2 regions of the Caldifermentibacillus hisashii genome follow, and region 2 is predicted to be linked to the other one. Evidence: riboswitches for the same ligand, from Rfam matches in the RefSeq annotation. Region 2 holds a riboswitch; the other holds the start of a gene.
What was found. Region 2 has a riboswitch for glycine ahead of NSQ14_RS01375 (amino acid permease). Riboswitches for the same ligand answer to the same signal wherever they lie in the genome.
Positions count from the first base shown of each region.

Region 1 (7,877 bases), 1.3 Mb from region 2:
CTGTAACTAAGTAAAATGAAAAGCGGGGCTATGAGTTAATAAAAATCAGTCTGTTAACTTATTATTCATATTTGATTAGGGAACAGATTTAATAGATTTTGAAACTGATAGTCCCGCGCAAAACGTCGTTATGTTTTTTTATAAGGGAGTGTGAAGAAATTGGGGATTGTTTTTTAACTGAAAAGAAAATTTATTCTGCGATGAACGCCTTATCTCCGTTCGTTCACCGCACACCAATATTTACTTCGGAAACAACCAATCGGATTGTTGGGAAAAAGGTATATTTTAAAATGGAAAACCAACAAAAAACAGGTGCATTTAAAATACGGGGTGCCACCTACAAAATTATGCAATTAAAACGGGAGGAGCTTATGAAAGGGGTCATTACCGCTTCTGCCGGCAATCATGCTCAAGGAGTAGCTCATGCAGCCAAGAAAGCAGGAACAACGGCAACAATCTTTATGCCGGTACACACTCCGCATGCTAAGATTGATGCGACGCGAAACTATGGCGCAAAAGTAGTTTTAACGGGTGAAAGTTTCCAAGAAGCATATGAGGCTTCCCTTGAGTTGCAAAAGGAAACCGGTGCAGCCTATATTCATCCTTTTGATGACTATGATGTCATGGCCGGTCAAGGGACAATTGCACTTGAGTTACTAAGACAAGAGGATAGAATTGATACAATCTTCGTTCCTATTGGTGGCGGTGGATTGATCAGTGGTATCGCAGTAGCAGTAAAAACAATCAATCCCCATATTAAGGTGATTGGGGTTCAAGCGAATGGAGCTGCTCCGGTCTATGACAGTTTTCAAAAGAAAAAACCTACAAATTGGGACCGCGTCTCAACGATTGCAGAAGGGATCGCCGTAAAACAACCGGGAAAAAGTACATTGCCGATTATAATGAAATATGTAGATGATGTGGTGACCGTAACGGATGAACAAATTGCTGCCAGCATCCTTTATATGTTGGAACGGGGTAAAACGTTAATTGAAGGAGCAGGTGCCGCATCCATTGCCGCCTTATTCGCCTATCATCATCATTTTAAATCGAAACATTGTGGACTGATTGTTAGTGGAGGAAATATCGATCTTGATGAAATGTCGCATATTCAAAAGCTCGCCGCCATGAATCATGTCGGCAGTGAAAGTATCGCGATGAATTCATAAAAGAGAGTATCCTGATTAAAAATATTCGATTTCAGATTGTTCCTTTTTCATTCTGTTTTTAAACAAAATTAGCTTACATTACGTTGAAAACTCGCCAGAATATTGGTGAGTTTTTTGTTAGCTAATAGGAAAGTATAAATTTTTCAATTTCTACTTTCCTAACGCATAAGTGCACAAGGAAATCTTCGTGGGAATACATCGCAGCCGAAAAAATTTTATATTTTTTCGGTGAACAAGGAAATCTTCGCGGGAATACATCGCAGCCGAAAAAATTTTATATTTTTTCGGTGACTAGAGAAGCTTCGGTAGCATTACCTCGCAAGCGAAAATGTATTTTCGCTGACTACGGCTCTTGGTTGCCTAAAGGCTCGGCAATCGCCGAGTTTTCTTTATTACTATAAAATGGATAGCAAGGTTTTTTAAAGGATAGAATATTAATGTTTGAACATATTGGACACTTATTGACACCTAAAATTATCGTTCTACACCTAGGAGGCATATTTATGAAAGCAAAATGGAAAATGTATGCAATATTATTTATTCCTTGGTTAACGGTGAAAAAGCTTGGTAAAGAATCATTTATTCGATATTTCCCTACAATTGTATTTAGTAACTTAGTTATTGCCTTAATTAGTGAATTATCTAGGGCGTTAAAATGGTGGAAAGTGAGAACTCCCATTTTTCCAAAGTTAGCGACAGATATATCCTTTGTATTTGGTCCTTTTATTATTGTGAACTTGTGGATTTTCAAGCTTACATATAAAAAATTCTGGGTATATTTATTAACCAATATTTTTGCAGACTTCTTATTTGCTTATCCGTTAACAACCATCGCAGAAAAATTACGAATCTACAAAATGGTAAGAATGTCCCGTAAACAACTTTTTTACCTATGTTTTGTTATAGCGATTTTTAATTACCTGTATCAATTTTTCATTGTTGAATCGTTAAGAAAAGGAAAAAACCTAATAAAAAATGACGTATGATTTGTCCATACGTCATTTTTTATAGACTTAGTTCGTCAACGCTTGAATCGGTGCGGGAATTCTTCCACCACGCCGAATAAACTTTTCCGAACCATACCCGTTTACCGCCATGACCGGGGCGCGACCAAGTAAACCGCCGAACTCAATCATGTCCCCCTCTCTTTTACCAGGAACCGGAATAATTCGGACTGCAGTTGTTTTCTTATTAATCATTCCAATGGCTGCTTCGTCGGCAATAATTGCGGATATTGTTGTAACCGGAACATTCCCGGGAACAGCAATCATATCAAGCCCCACCGAACAAACACAAGTCATCGCTTCCAATTTTGATAGACTGAGCGCATTGTCCACGACTCCGCGAATCATTCCGTTATCTTCACTAACCGGGATAAACGCCCCACTCAAGCCGCCGACATAAGAGCTCGCCATTGTTCCACCTTTTTTCACGGCATCGTTCATTAGAGCTAAAGCGGCAATTGTTCCATGTGTCCCAACCCGTTCGAGCCCCATTTCCTCTAAAATTTCGGCCACACTGTCATTCATCGCATTGGTTGGTGCCAGTGATAGATCCATAATCCCAAACGGAACACCGAGACGCTTAGCAACCACACGACCAATAAACTCACCGGCTCGAGTAATTTTAAAAGCAGTCTTTTTTATGACTTCAGATACTTCACCTAAATCAGCTTCCGGGTGCCGCTTTAATGCATTCAACACAACTCCCGGTCCACTAACCCCAACATTTAAAACGACTTCCCCTTCTCCGGTCCCATGAAATGCGCCTGCCATAAATGGATTGTCTTCAACCGGATTACAAAAAACAACCAATTTTGCACAAGCAAGTCCATTTTGACCCTTTGTCCTTTCCGCTGCTTCTTTGATAACCTCCCCCATTTTCCGAACAGCATCCATATTGATACCGGATTTGGTTGTACCGATTGAAACGGAGGCGCAAACTCGTTCGGTGACACTTAAACTTTCCGGAATCGCTTCAATTAATGTTTGATCTGCTTTAGTCATTCCTTTATGGACAAGTGCGGAAAAACCACCGATAAAATCGATACCCAATTCTTTCGCTGCATTATCAAGTGTTTTGGCTATTTCAATTGCTTGTTCCTTTGTCGCATCACCTAAAATTTCCGCAATCGGTGTAATCGAGATTCGCTTGTTAATGATTGGGATACCATACTCTTTCTCTACTTCCTCAGCAGTTTTTTTCAAATGCTGTGCATGGGTAGTGATTTTATTATAGATTCGTTGATTCATTTTAGAAAAATCGGAATCAGCGCAATTTTTCAGACTGATGCCCATTGTGACTGTTCGAATATCAAGATTTTCCAATTGAACCATGCGAATTGTTTCCATCATTTCATTATATGTAATACTCATTTTTGTGGACTCCTTTACAACAATCAATTAAATTCGATGCATAGCTTGGAAAATATCTTCCAGTTGGATATTGATTTTTAGATTTAGTTTTTCTGCAAGTTCATCCATCTCTTTTTGCAAGTCCTCCAAATTAGCTCCCGTCATATCGACAATCATCATCATTGTAAAAAACCCTTGAAGGATGGTTTGGCTAATATCCAGTATGTTAATTTTATGATTGGAAAGGATCGTCGTAACATTGGCAATAATTCCGATCTGATCTTTTCCAATAACACTGACTACTGCGCGTTTTTTCTCCATTTTTGTCACCTCATGTTTATAAAAAATAAGATTGGATATTTCCAATCTCAAGACAGAATAACATAGAAACAGATTGTTACTCTTCTGTCCTTTTGCCTGAGATTGTGAATCCGTCGGCACCGGGATACCCGGTCTCTCCAGAAGCTGCTCCTTTTGTAGTGTTACCCACAAAATTCATCGCTTAAATTTTCTAATGAATATAGTCATATTATCAATGAAACGGGGGATGGTCAATAGAAAACCGACGCGAAATTTTGTCAATTCAGTTGGGATTTTTTGCGGAATTTCCGGTATTCTAGCAGGACTGGCGAATTTTTCGATTTTACTGTTGAATATGCGGGGGAACTGGTGAATACACGTACCCTGTTGGTGATTTACTCTTTTTTACTGTTGAATTAGCAGGTACTACTGATGAATTCTCGATTTCTTTTGTTGAAATTTTCCACTTTTACTGTTGAATTTCTTGATTTTGCTGTTGAATTACGGGGATGGACTGGCGAATCTAGGGGGACTGTTGAACGGCCGCCTACTATTAAATACTTCAATTTCCTATAAATTTAAAAATTACCTGGACTGGCGAATTCCGAACCTTTTCTTTCTTCCTCTTCAAAATAAGAACTTTTTGTAAATTTTTGTAAACACTATAGACGTCATTCGTGTGAAATTGTACACTCAAGGTATAAAAGATTACAATATTCAATTTATTATTGGGGGAAGGTCAAATGGCTACAGAAGATGATTTTAAAACTATGGATCAAATCATTTATCGAGTTGCCGCAAAACAAGTTTACGACCAATTAAAAACAAATAAAGACGGTTTATCATCCGAAGAAGCCAAAGAACGCTTACAACAATTCGGTAAAAATACAATTAAAGAAAAACAAGGGAGACCGCTATATTTACAATTTTTATCAAACTTTATCAGCATGATGGCAATTCTTCTCTGGATTAGTGGCGGTATTGCCTTCGTTGCCAAAATGCCCGAACTCGGAGTCGCTGTTTGGTGCGTCAATATTATTAACGGAATTTTTAGCTTCATTCAAGAATACAAGGCAAGTAAAGCAACAGAAGCATTAAAAAGTATGCTCGCTTCCTATGCCAGAGTGATCCGTGACGGGAAAGAAGTACAAATCTTGACCGATGAGCTCGTTCCCGGTGATGTGATGCTCATTACAGAAGGCGAAAAAATTTCTGCTGATGCCCGTCTTATTGAAGCAAGTGATCTGCAAGTGAACCAATCTGCGCTAACAGGAGAATCAAATCCGGTGCGAAAATTTTCCGATGCTATTCACCGAAATGATTTGACGAATCTTGAAATAGCTAATCTTATTTTCACGGGAAGTACTGTCTCCAGCGGTTCGGGAAAAGCGGTCGTTTTCAAAACAGGGATGGACACTGAACTTGGCAAAATTGCCGGGCTAACCCAAAACGTCACAGATGAACAGAGCCCGCTGCAAAAAGAATTAAATCGACTAACTAAACAAATCTCCATCATTGCACTGACATTCGGTTTTATTTTCTTTGTTCTTGCTGTTTTCTTCGTCAAAGACCCTGTAGCAGAGTCGTTCATCTTTGCATTAGGAATGATTGTTGCTTTTATCCCGGAAGGACTTTTGCCAACAGTCACCCTTGCCTTAGCTCGTGGTGTACAAAGAATGGTAAAGAAAAATGCACTTGTAAAAAACCTCTCCTCTGTCGAAACACTAGGCTGTACTACAGTCATTTGTACGGATAAAACCGGTACATTAACGCAAAACGAGATGACTGTAAACCATCTCTGGCTCCCGGATAAAGAGCTGGAAGTCACCGGAACCGGCTATGCACCAAAAGGGGAAATTATCGACGGAGACCATAAGATTACATCCAAGACGAATCCTGATGTTAATCTTCTCTTGACTGCTGCCAGCCTCTGCAGCAATGCGCGAATTTTGCCACCCGATGAAAAAAATCCACGCTACACTGTACTCGGTGACCCGACCGAAGCCTGTTTAGGCGTCGTTGCTGAAAAAGCGGGTTTAAAACTTGAAAACATACAAAACGAACAACCGCGCATCCGTGAACTCCACTTCGACTCGAGAAGAAAACGAATGACGACCATTCATCAATTAAATAAACCGATTCACGGAAAAAATCGGGTTGCCTACACAAAAGGGGCACCGAAAGAGTTAATTGAGCTTTGTGAAAATGTTCTGATTAACGGTCAAATCCAGCCAATAACCGATGATATGAAAAAAAAGGCTATGACAGCAAACGATAGCTATGCACGTCAAGGTTTACGGGTTTTGGCTGTTGCCGTCCGATATTTAGGTCTAGACGACCAAGATATCCCGACATCTTTAAGTGCTTATACACCCGAAATCATCGAACAAAAAATGACGTTTATCGGATTAGTTGTCATGGCTGATCCTCCGCGTCCGGAAGTCAAAGAAGCTGTGCAAAAATGTCATCAAGCAGGTATTCGCATTGTTATGATAACCGGTGACTATGGACTCACTGCCGAAAGTATTGCAAAGCGGATCGGCATTGTGACAGGCGATCACCCTCGCGTTATTTCCGGACTCGAACTAGAAGGAATGTCTGATGACCAACTGAAAAATGCCTTAAAGGATGAAGTCATTTTTGCACGGGTTGCGCCGGAACAAAAATATCGAGTCGTCGATAATCTCCAACAACTTGGTGAAGTCGTTGCGGTTACCGGTGATGGTGTTAATGATGCGCCGGCATTGAAAAAAGCCGATATTGGTGTAGCAATGGGAATCACAGGAACGGATGTTGCCAAAGAAGCCGCCGACATGATTTTGACTGATGATAATTTTGCTTCCATTGTCCATGCGGTTGAACAAGGACGAGCTGCCTACAACAATATACGTAAATTTTTACTTTATATTTTGAACAGTAATGTCCCGGAAGCTGCACCATCAATGGCGTTTTTGTTATCAAAAGGATCGATTCCACTGCCGCTCACCATCATGCAAATTTTATTTATTGATCTTGGTACCGATTTAATCCCGGCGCTTGGTCTTGGCTCTGAAAAACCGGAAGCCGGCATTATGAACAAGCCACCAAGAAACTTGAAAGAACCTTTATTAAATCGAACCATTTTGATTAAAGCATTCTTTTGGTACGGTATTTTAGAATCCATTGTTTCTCTATCTGCCTATTTCTTTGTCAATTCCATCAATGGTTTTTCGTTAGGAAATTTGGCTGAGGAAGGAAGCGCAACTTATATTGCTGCTACAACAATGACACTGGCTGCAATTGTTTTTTGCCAAATTGGTGCGGTTATGAACTGTCGTACAGAAAATGAATCCGTATTTAAAATCGGTTTTCTAAAAAATGTAACGATTAATGCAGGGATTATTCTTGAGGTCATTTTGTTACTGGTCATTATGCATGTGCCTTTATTACAAAAAGTCTTTGGTACAGCGCCAATCGGGGTACAAAGCTGGACTTTCTTAATCTGCATTCCGCCTATTATTTTAGCCATTGAAGAAATTCGTAAAGCAATTTCGAGGAGAATAGTGCAAACTCATAAATGAACAGAAATGGAGTGAAGGAAAATGCGGGATATCATTGTTGGTTGTGGTCATATGGGAGCAAGTTTGGCGATGAATCTTCAATTAAGGGGACATGATGTAACGATCATTGATAAGGATAAAGAGGCTTTTAAAAAATTACCTCCTGATTTTTCCGGTGTAAAAGTTGTCGGTTTTGGAATTGATAGAAAGATTTTAGAAGCTTTACGAATTGATCAAGTGGATGCGCTTGTTGCTTGTACGAATGATGATGAAACAAATGCGCTATTGGCCCGGATTGTAAAAAATCAATATCGGGTTCCTCAAGTGATTGCTTTACTATACGATCCAAGGAAAGCGGATATTTATCAAAGTTTCGGTATTCAAACAATTTCTCCAGTTTCCTGGGGAATTCAAAGAGTTACGGAATTATTAAGCTATAATCAACTGGATACTGTATGGTCCCCTGATAATGGTCAGGTGGAGATAATTCGGGTAGAAACTCCCCCACTTCTCAT
Region 1 is NZ_CP155467.1:2,928,417-2,936,293, forward strand. Features, by position in the region: gene ilvC (ketol-acid reductoisomerase) at 1-14, shown strand, start outside; gene ilvA (threonine ammonia-lyase) at 201-1,169, shown strand; gene NSQ14_RS14270 (hypothetical protein) at 1,673-2,155, shown strand; gene NSQ14_RS14275 (PFL family protein) at 2,183-3,544, opposite strand; gene NSQ14_RS14280 (ACT domain-containing protein) at 3,572-3,844, opposite strand; glycine riboswitch at 3,919-3,995, opposite strand; gene NSQ14_RS14285 (cation-transporting P-type ATPase) at 4,567-7,383, shown strand; gene NSQ14_RS14290 (potassium channel family protein) at 7,405-7,877, shown strand, end outside.
Region 1: another riboswitch for glycine. It lies ahead of NSQ14_RS14280 (ACT domain-containing protein); the one in region 2 lies ahead of NSQ14_RS01375 (amino acid permease).

Region 2 (7,877 bases):
ATGGTTCGTTAATTGCATTTCAATATTAATATATCCATAGCCGGGAACTTTCGCCTTAATATCCAAAATAGAGCCTTTATCATAGATACTTTGTTTATTGATGATTGGGTTTAATATTTCTACAGAAGTAAAACTTTGCAACGCAGGCACATATAGAAAATCATTTAAAAACGCTAATAACAGTTCTTTTGATTGATCATTCTCACTGCCAAGTATCAATTTTAAGACAAAATCATTTTTTGGCTTTAACCAATTAAATGGCGTTTGTCGTACCATATTTTAATGCAACCATTCCTTTCAACTAATATAATTATACATGAATTTTAAAATCTAATAAAGCTATTAACTGAATTTTTAAAACTTAATTTAGAAGAAAAATTCTATTGTTGGATTTGGTACAAAATAGGATGAAAGTAAAACAAATTCAGGAGAAAAGAGCAAGGAATTTCGGATGGAGAGCGGATTTAATGATTTATTCGACCAATTTCGCCAAAAATCCTTCTGCTTTTAAAAAAATTTCTATTAAAAATTGGAGGCCACTGAAAAACGATTCGAACAAGTTCGCTTACTCAATAGTAGGATAGACCACAAAAATACATCTAAATATGGTTTTAAGCAATTCAGGACTTTTTCAGCGGTCTCTAGAAATAGCACGGTTATGTCCACTTAATATATAGAGAGCCCTTCAATACGAGTACTTTTTCCTAAGCACATTGATTTTGATAAAGCCTCCATATTGATTTCTTAACGTAAAAAATCCCAAGAATGGCTTTACTTCATCCTTGGGTTTACAGATTTTATTTTGAAACTTCCACCAGAAGCTTATCCGTTTATATTATACTGTTTTAAAATCTGCTCCAATTTCATCGCTTTGGCTAATTCGCCTTTGATTTTTAATTTACCTGTCATGAAGGCGACTGTTCCGCTTAACTTCCCGGTTAAAAATTTCCGAAAACTGTCCGCTGACATAACTAATGTACAATCCGCTGTCGTTTCGCTTGTCGGAACAACTATGGCCTGTCCTCCGTTTAGCTTAAGTTGGAAGGAATCCTCTTCATCTCCGGTAAGGTCAAACTGATAAACGACATTTACATCAGCAATCGGCGCCGGATTTTCATTTAATTCTTTTTCAATATACTGTTTAATTTCTGCCAGTGAAGCGTTTGTCACCTGTTCACTCATTACTAAACATCCCCTTATGAAATATATTTTTCAGCCTCGATATATCGGGCTGCAATTTCTCGCTTCTTTTCAAAAGTTAATTGCATTGGATATTGAGCGAGTTCTTTTTTTATCAATTCAGCTGTTTTTTCGGCATCAACCCCGATTCCACCCATGAGTTGCCGTGCCAATGATTCTACTTTCAAAAGCACTTCATCGACAAAACAAACAGCGAGACTTTCTTTTAGTTGTTCTTTTGGCAAACCATTTTTCTTTACCGCTTTCAAAGTCCTGAGTACCGCTGATTCGGCTGCATACAAATAGATGGCAATATCGGCCAATTTCATAATCGACTCTTGTTCGCGCTCCAACTCCAGCCCATATTTCAAATAAACGCCCCCGGCCAGTAGCAAAAACACCCGCCGAATCGATTGAATCATTTCTCTTTCACGGGCAAGAGGTCCATCAAGCTTTTTCTTCGTGCCTGTTGCTTCTTTAATCACTCGGTTAATCAGTGCTTCAAGGTTGAACTGGCCTTGAGCTGCTCTTTTAAATAAAAATCCCGGAATTAACAATCGGTTGATTTCATTGGTTCCTTCAAAAATCCGGTTTATTCTGGAGTCGCGGTACACTTGTTCAATGTGGTAGTCTTTTATAAAACCATAACCGCCATGTAATTGGAGTGCTTCATCCGCCACTTGATCCAATGTTTCCGAGCCGAATACCTTGCAAACGGCACACTCGACGGCATATTCTGACAACCGCTTCTCAATCACTTTATGGTCTGTTTCATCATAAAGGTCACCTAGTGCATCTTCTAACAAACCCGCTGTCCGATATTGTACGGATTCCGCAGCATAAATACGAGCTGCCATCGTAGCCAGTTTTTCCTGTGTGGCCGAAAATGAAGAAAGCGTCCGACCAAACTGAATTCGTTCATTTGTATATTTAAGAGCCAGCTCCAATGTCGATTTGGCGCCACCCATACATGCCGCTCCAAGATTGAAACGGCCAAGATTCAACACATTTAAAGCGATTACATGACCACGCCCAATTTCACCAAGTACATTTTCAACCGGGACAAGACAATTGTCGAATATTACCGAGCAAGTTGAGGAGCCTTTTATCCCCATTTTGTTTTCCTCAGGACCAATGATTAAACCGGGAAAATCCTTTTCAACAATAAATGCTGTAAATTTTTCATCATTCACCTTTGCGTAGACAATAAACGTATCGGAAAAAGCAGCGTTCGTAATAAATTGCTTACTGCCGTTTAAAATATAATGCGTCCCTGCCTCATTTCGTACGGCTGTTGTTTTTGCACTTAAAGCGTCGGACCCGGCGGAAGGTTCCGTTAAACAATACGCACCAATATATTCACCGGACGCCAACTTTGGTAAATATTTTGCCTTTTGTTCTTCCGTACCAAAATAGGTAATCGGTAAAGTCGCGATGCACGTATGGTTGGAATGTGCTACCCCATAAGCACCGGTCCGTCCGACATATTCTCCGACAATTCCTTTTGATATTTTATCAAGACCAAGTCCGCCATATTTTTCCGGTACACTGTGAGCCAGCAACCCCAATTCCCCGGCTTGGCGCATTAACTTTACGACACAATCAAAATCTTGACTCTCAATATCTGCATTTTTGGGAATCACTTTTTCTTCAACAAACTGTTTTGCCGTGGCTGCAATCATCTTCTGTTCGTCTGTTAAGTCTTCTGGTGTAAAGATAGATTCGCCCTCTATTTGTGCCACTAAAAATTCCGCACCTTTTATAGATAACCCCTTTTGAACCAACCTAATCAGCCCCTATATCGCGTTTTCATCCATTTGGTATGAGTGAACATTCACTCATTACGGCATTAAAAACCCACCGCTGACACTAATACATTCTCCGTTAACAAAACTGGAATCATCCGATGCTAAAAACGAAACGACCGATGCCACTACAGATGGATTTCCCATTCTTCCGGCAGGCGTCAACATAATACCCATCATCTTAATATTTTCCGGAATATTTCTTGTCATATCGGTATCAATTTGACCCGGCGCAATTGCATTTACTGTAATATTTTTTGCCCCATTTTCTTTCGCTAGCGTTCTTGTCAAACCGATGACACCGGCTTTTGCTGCACTGTAATTTGCCTGTCCCATATTCCCCCAGCTTGAGGTTGATGAAATATTTACGATCTTTCCATATTCTTGTTTCCTCATTTTTGGAATGACGGCTTGGCATGTATAGAACATACTATTTAAGTTGACATTGATGACCGCATGCCATTGCTCCGGTGTCATTTTATGAAAAAACGCATCCCTGACAATGCCGGCATTATTTACTAGAATATCAACTTTGCCGAGTTTTTCATAAATTTGATCAAAAACTTGATTAACTTCTTCCTGATTGGACACATCGCATTTTAGCGATATGGCACGTTCACCCGTTTTATCTATTTTTAAAATAGATTCTTTCAACTTATCCAAGTTTACATCAAGACACACGACAGTAGCACCATCTGCAAAAAGCCGCTCAACAATGCTTGCGCCAATTCCTTGTGCTGCTCCTGTAACAACAGCTACTTTATTTATTAATTTTTCCAAGAACAAGTACCCCCTTATCCCCTTCGTTGTAATTAAAAATATTTCAAACCAATCATATGGTTATCACCCAAAAAGGTTTTAAGGAAAGATTTGCGCCAAATATAGTACTAACAATTTTTATCAAGACACAATATATTGTCATTTGAGCGTAAATGTTTTTGAAAAATGAGCTTTTTGGGTGCTAAACATCATATCATATTATCCTAGTTTTCGAAATTGATAAATATTAACCTTAGCATACTTTTAAGATGACAACATTAAATTATGCAATTTGTGTTGGAGATATGATTATTAAGGTTTATTTTGTCTTCGAGAGAGAAATTCCGGGGGCTGTTCGTACCCTTTTTCAGATGGTTTTGCCCATGAGAACAGTTCTCGGAAACAGATTGTACCAAATTAGCTACGATTATAAAAATAACGAAAATCATTTATCCTTGGAAGATTGATTAGGAATATTTGCCGGGTTCGAATCAATGTCAGAGTCGTCAATTGTTTTGAGACGTTTCAACCATTTTAATATAATACCTTCTTTAAAAAAATTAAGTAGTAATCCTTCACCAAATCGCTCAAACCGAATGATACACATAATCATTGCTAAGATACATTGCGCATCTAGTAATTCTACCTTTGCATCTCGCAAACCCGCTGTATTCGGTTGAACCCCGTAATCCTCTAAAATTAAATGATATTTCATCAGTTTATATTCCGGATGACTTTGTGAAAATTGATAGAATTCATCAACAAACATTTTTACCAGCTCATCATATTTTACAAACGGCATTTGTTTCGGGTGTTCAGAACTCCCATCATTTTCATCATCAAAAACCCAATCACCAAAATACGCACGATCAGATAGTTTCCCGATATATTTCGTGAGCATTTTAAACTTGCTATGTGGGTGCCCAGCTTCGGTAAATTCACACCATTCATCATAAATCGCACGCAATTCATCATCTAAATAAGTTAACGCTTTCTTTCTAAGAATTTCCGGGACTCCGTAATAAGCTTCTGCTATAGCACCGGTAATAGCCGCCAGCGTGTCACTATCACCGCCGACTGAAATCGCAGTACGAATGGCATCTTCAAAGGAACCGGATTCTAAAAAAGCTGCGATAGCTTGAGGGACTGTTTCTTGGCATGTCTCATTAAACTGGTAGCTGTCCCTGATTCCACCAATAGTAAAATTTAAAGGATAATAGGAACTGTTAATTTTATTTCGTATTTCACTTTTAGTACATCCATTCCATGCCATAAAGATTGCCACTGCTGTAGCCTCAGCACCTTTCAATCCTTCCTCATGGTTATGAGTTACACCTGTGACAATTTCAGATAACTTGCACGCTTCACTTTCTGTCCTTGCAATGAATCCCACCGGACTTATCCGCATGGCAGCCCCATTTCCAAAACTGTTATAAGGTTCAGGATTCGCACAAAAAACCCATTGATTAAATCTATATCCATAACCACAATCAGGATACTTCCGTCCGATTTCCTGCATATACCGTACCGACATTTCCTCAAGGAGAGAGTAGTAGCCATTTTTTTCATAATCTTTATTAATGGCCCTCTCTGTCTCCATAATCGCCTTAGCAATAGCAAGCGTCATAATACTATCATCGGTTACATGGCAATCTTCTGCAAAAAGTTTGAAATTCTTGTTTCGATGATTATTGAACTCAAAACGAGATCCAACAATATCGCCAATAATCGCACCAATCAAAACAATTCCTCCCTCAAACATTTCATATTAATCTTTATGCAAAAAATATCTCTCTACTTTCATTAATTAATTGTAACCCATCTTGAAACGTTTGTTTATTATTATTCATGATAAAGAATGATTTTTCTAAATCATTTCCAACCTGATAGAACAATAGCCTGAAACGCTAATATGTGAAACGTTCATGTAATTTTATCCATAAGCCTCTAACCTCCGATAACCATTTCGCAACATTTTGTGTCAAGTTTCCATTTTTATTGACAATTAATATATTGCTAGTAAAATTTTAAATTATATTAAGATATTTTTAGGTGTAGAGGTAAACAATTGCTCTGTGTATATTTGAAGTTTGTGCATTGAGTGAAAAGCTAACGTCAAATCAAATTTATACAAATGAATAGTAAGCTAGCGAAGAATGCTTTGGGTCACACTAAAGCAGGAGCAGCTTCTGGAGAGATCGCTAAATTAGCGGCGCCGAAGGGTTCACAATCTCAGGCAAAAGGACAGAAGGGTAACGAGTAATGACTATTTGTTATTCTTTTCTATTTGCCAAGAGGTTGGAGAAATCCAATCTCTTTTTGTTTTTTGTAGCAACCCTCTTAATTGTATTTTTTTAATAGATTTTGGTGTGAGTTATTTCACGAAAGTAATTTTCAGGAGGTATGAAATGTGGCTGAACAAAAACAAGAACTAAAGAGAGACTTGAAAAACAGACATGTCCAACTAATTGCAATTGGAGGGACGATTGGAACAGGGTTATTTTTAGGATCGGGGAAAGCAATTCAATTGGCGGGACCGTCCATCATTTTTGCTTATTTAGTTGTTGGAATTGCGATATTCTTTGTTATGAGAGCTTTGGGTGAACTTCTATTATCAAATGCCGGATATCAATCGTTTACGGATTTCTCCAATGATTATATTGGACCATGGGCAAGTTATGTTACCGGTTGGACCTATTGGTTTTGTTGGATTATGACAGCGATGGCGGATATTATTGCGGTTGGTGTCTATATCCGGTATTGGTTTGATATTCCCCAATGGGTTCCTGCACTAATTTGTTTAATCATTTTACTAGGATTGAATTTATTGACAGTCAAGCTTTTTGGAGAGTTGGAGTTTTGGTTCGCATTAATTAAAGTCATTACAATTTTAGCATTAATTATTATTGGTATTGTTATGCTCGTCGTTGGTTTTGAATCGGATAACGGGGCAATTACCGTGAAAAATCTTTGGGAACATGGCGGCCTATTTCCAAATGGAATCAGCGGATTTCTATTTTCCTTCCAAATGGTCGTATTCGCCTTTGTTGGCGTAGAATTAGTCGGAGTTTCAGCTGCGGAAACGAGCAATCCGAAAAAAAATATTCCGTCGGCTATTAATAAGATCCCGTTACGCATTTTATTCTTCTATGTCGGTGCCCTTTTTATCATCTTGACCATTAACCCTTGGGAACAGTTAAATGCATCGAACAGCCCTTTTGTACAAGTATTCAGTTTGGTAGGAATTCCGGTTGCAGCAGGCGTTATTAATTTTGTTGTATTAACATCAGCAGCTTCTGCATGTAATAGTGGGTTGTTTTCTACCAGCAGGATTTTGTACAACTTAAGTAGACATGAACAAGGACCGGCTACCTTTGCAAAATTAAGTAAAAATCATGTGCCTAGTAATGCTTTATGGATCTCTGCAGTCGTTCTTTCCGTCGGTGCACTTCTGAGTAAGCTCATCCCTCAACAAGCATTTAGCATTGTAACAACGATTAGCGCCATTTGTTTTATTTGGGTTTGGAGCATCATTTTAATTTCACATATTCGCTATATGAAATCACGGCCGGATTTGCACAATAAGTCTATCTTTAAAGCGCCATTAACACCATTCATAAATTACGTTGTCTTAGCTTTTTTTGCTATCATCTTAGTTATCATGTATTTTTCCGAAGTAACTCGAATGGCTTTACTACTGACCCCGGTCTGGTTCATTCTTTTATTCATTTTATATGGAGTTCATCGAAAAAATAATGTACATGCGCTTAATTATGAGCAAAGAGCCAAATAACTTATTTATTCAAGGAAAAAAATCCATCCTTTTGCAAGAATGGTGTGGACTAAATGTACGTCCTGAATCCTTAGCGACTAACATTCCTTCTTATCACTAATTTTGGGCAAGAAATTCTCTTTTTATCTCGTCGTCTTTTTTACTCGGAAAACTTCTTTTTTTGGCGACGAAACCCGTTCTCGTCGGCTTTTTTTGGCTGGAAACTCACTTTTTTGGCGACGAGACCCGTTCTCGTCGGCTTTTTTTGGCTGGAAACTCATTTTTCTGGCGACGAGATCCTCTCTCGTCGGCTTTTTGAGCCGGGAAACACTCATTTTTGGCGACGAAACCCGTTCTCGTCG
Region 2 is NZ_CP155467.1:263,178-271,054, reverse strand. Features, by position in the region: partial or broken gene NSQ14_RS01400 (Rpn family recombination-promoting nuclease/putative transposase) at 1-276, opposite strand, end outside; gene NSQ14_RS01395 (SCP2 sterol-binding domain-containing protein) at 823-1,182, opposite strand; gene NSQ14_RS01390 (acyl-CoA dehydrogenase family protein) at 1,197-2,963, opposite strand; gene fabG (3-oxoacyl-ACP reductase FabG) at 3,021-3,764, opposite strand; gene NSQ14_RS01380 (ADP-ribosylglycohydrolase family protein) at 4,189-5,484, opposite strand; glycine riboswitch at 5,923-6,001, shown strand; gene NSQ14_RS01375 (amino acid permease) at 6,154-7,536, shown strand; gene NSQ14_RS01370 (hypothetical protein) at 7,659-7,877, opposite strand, start outside.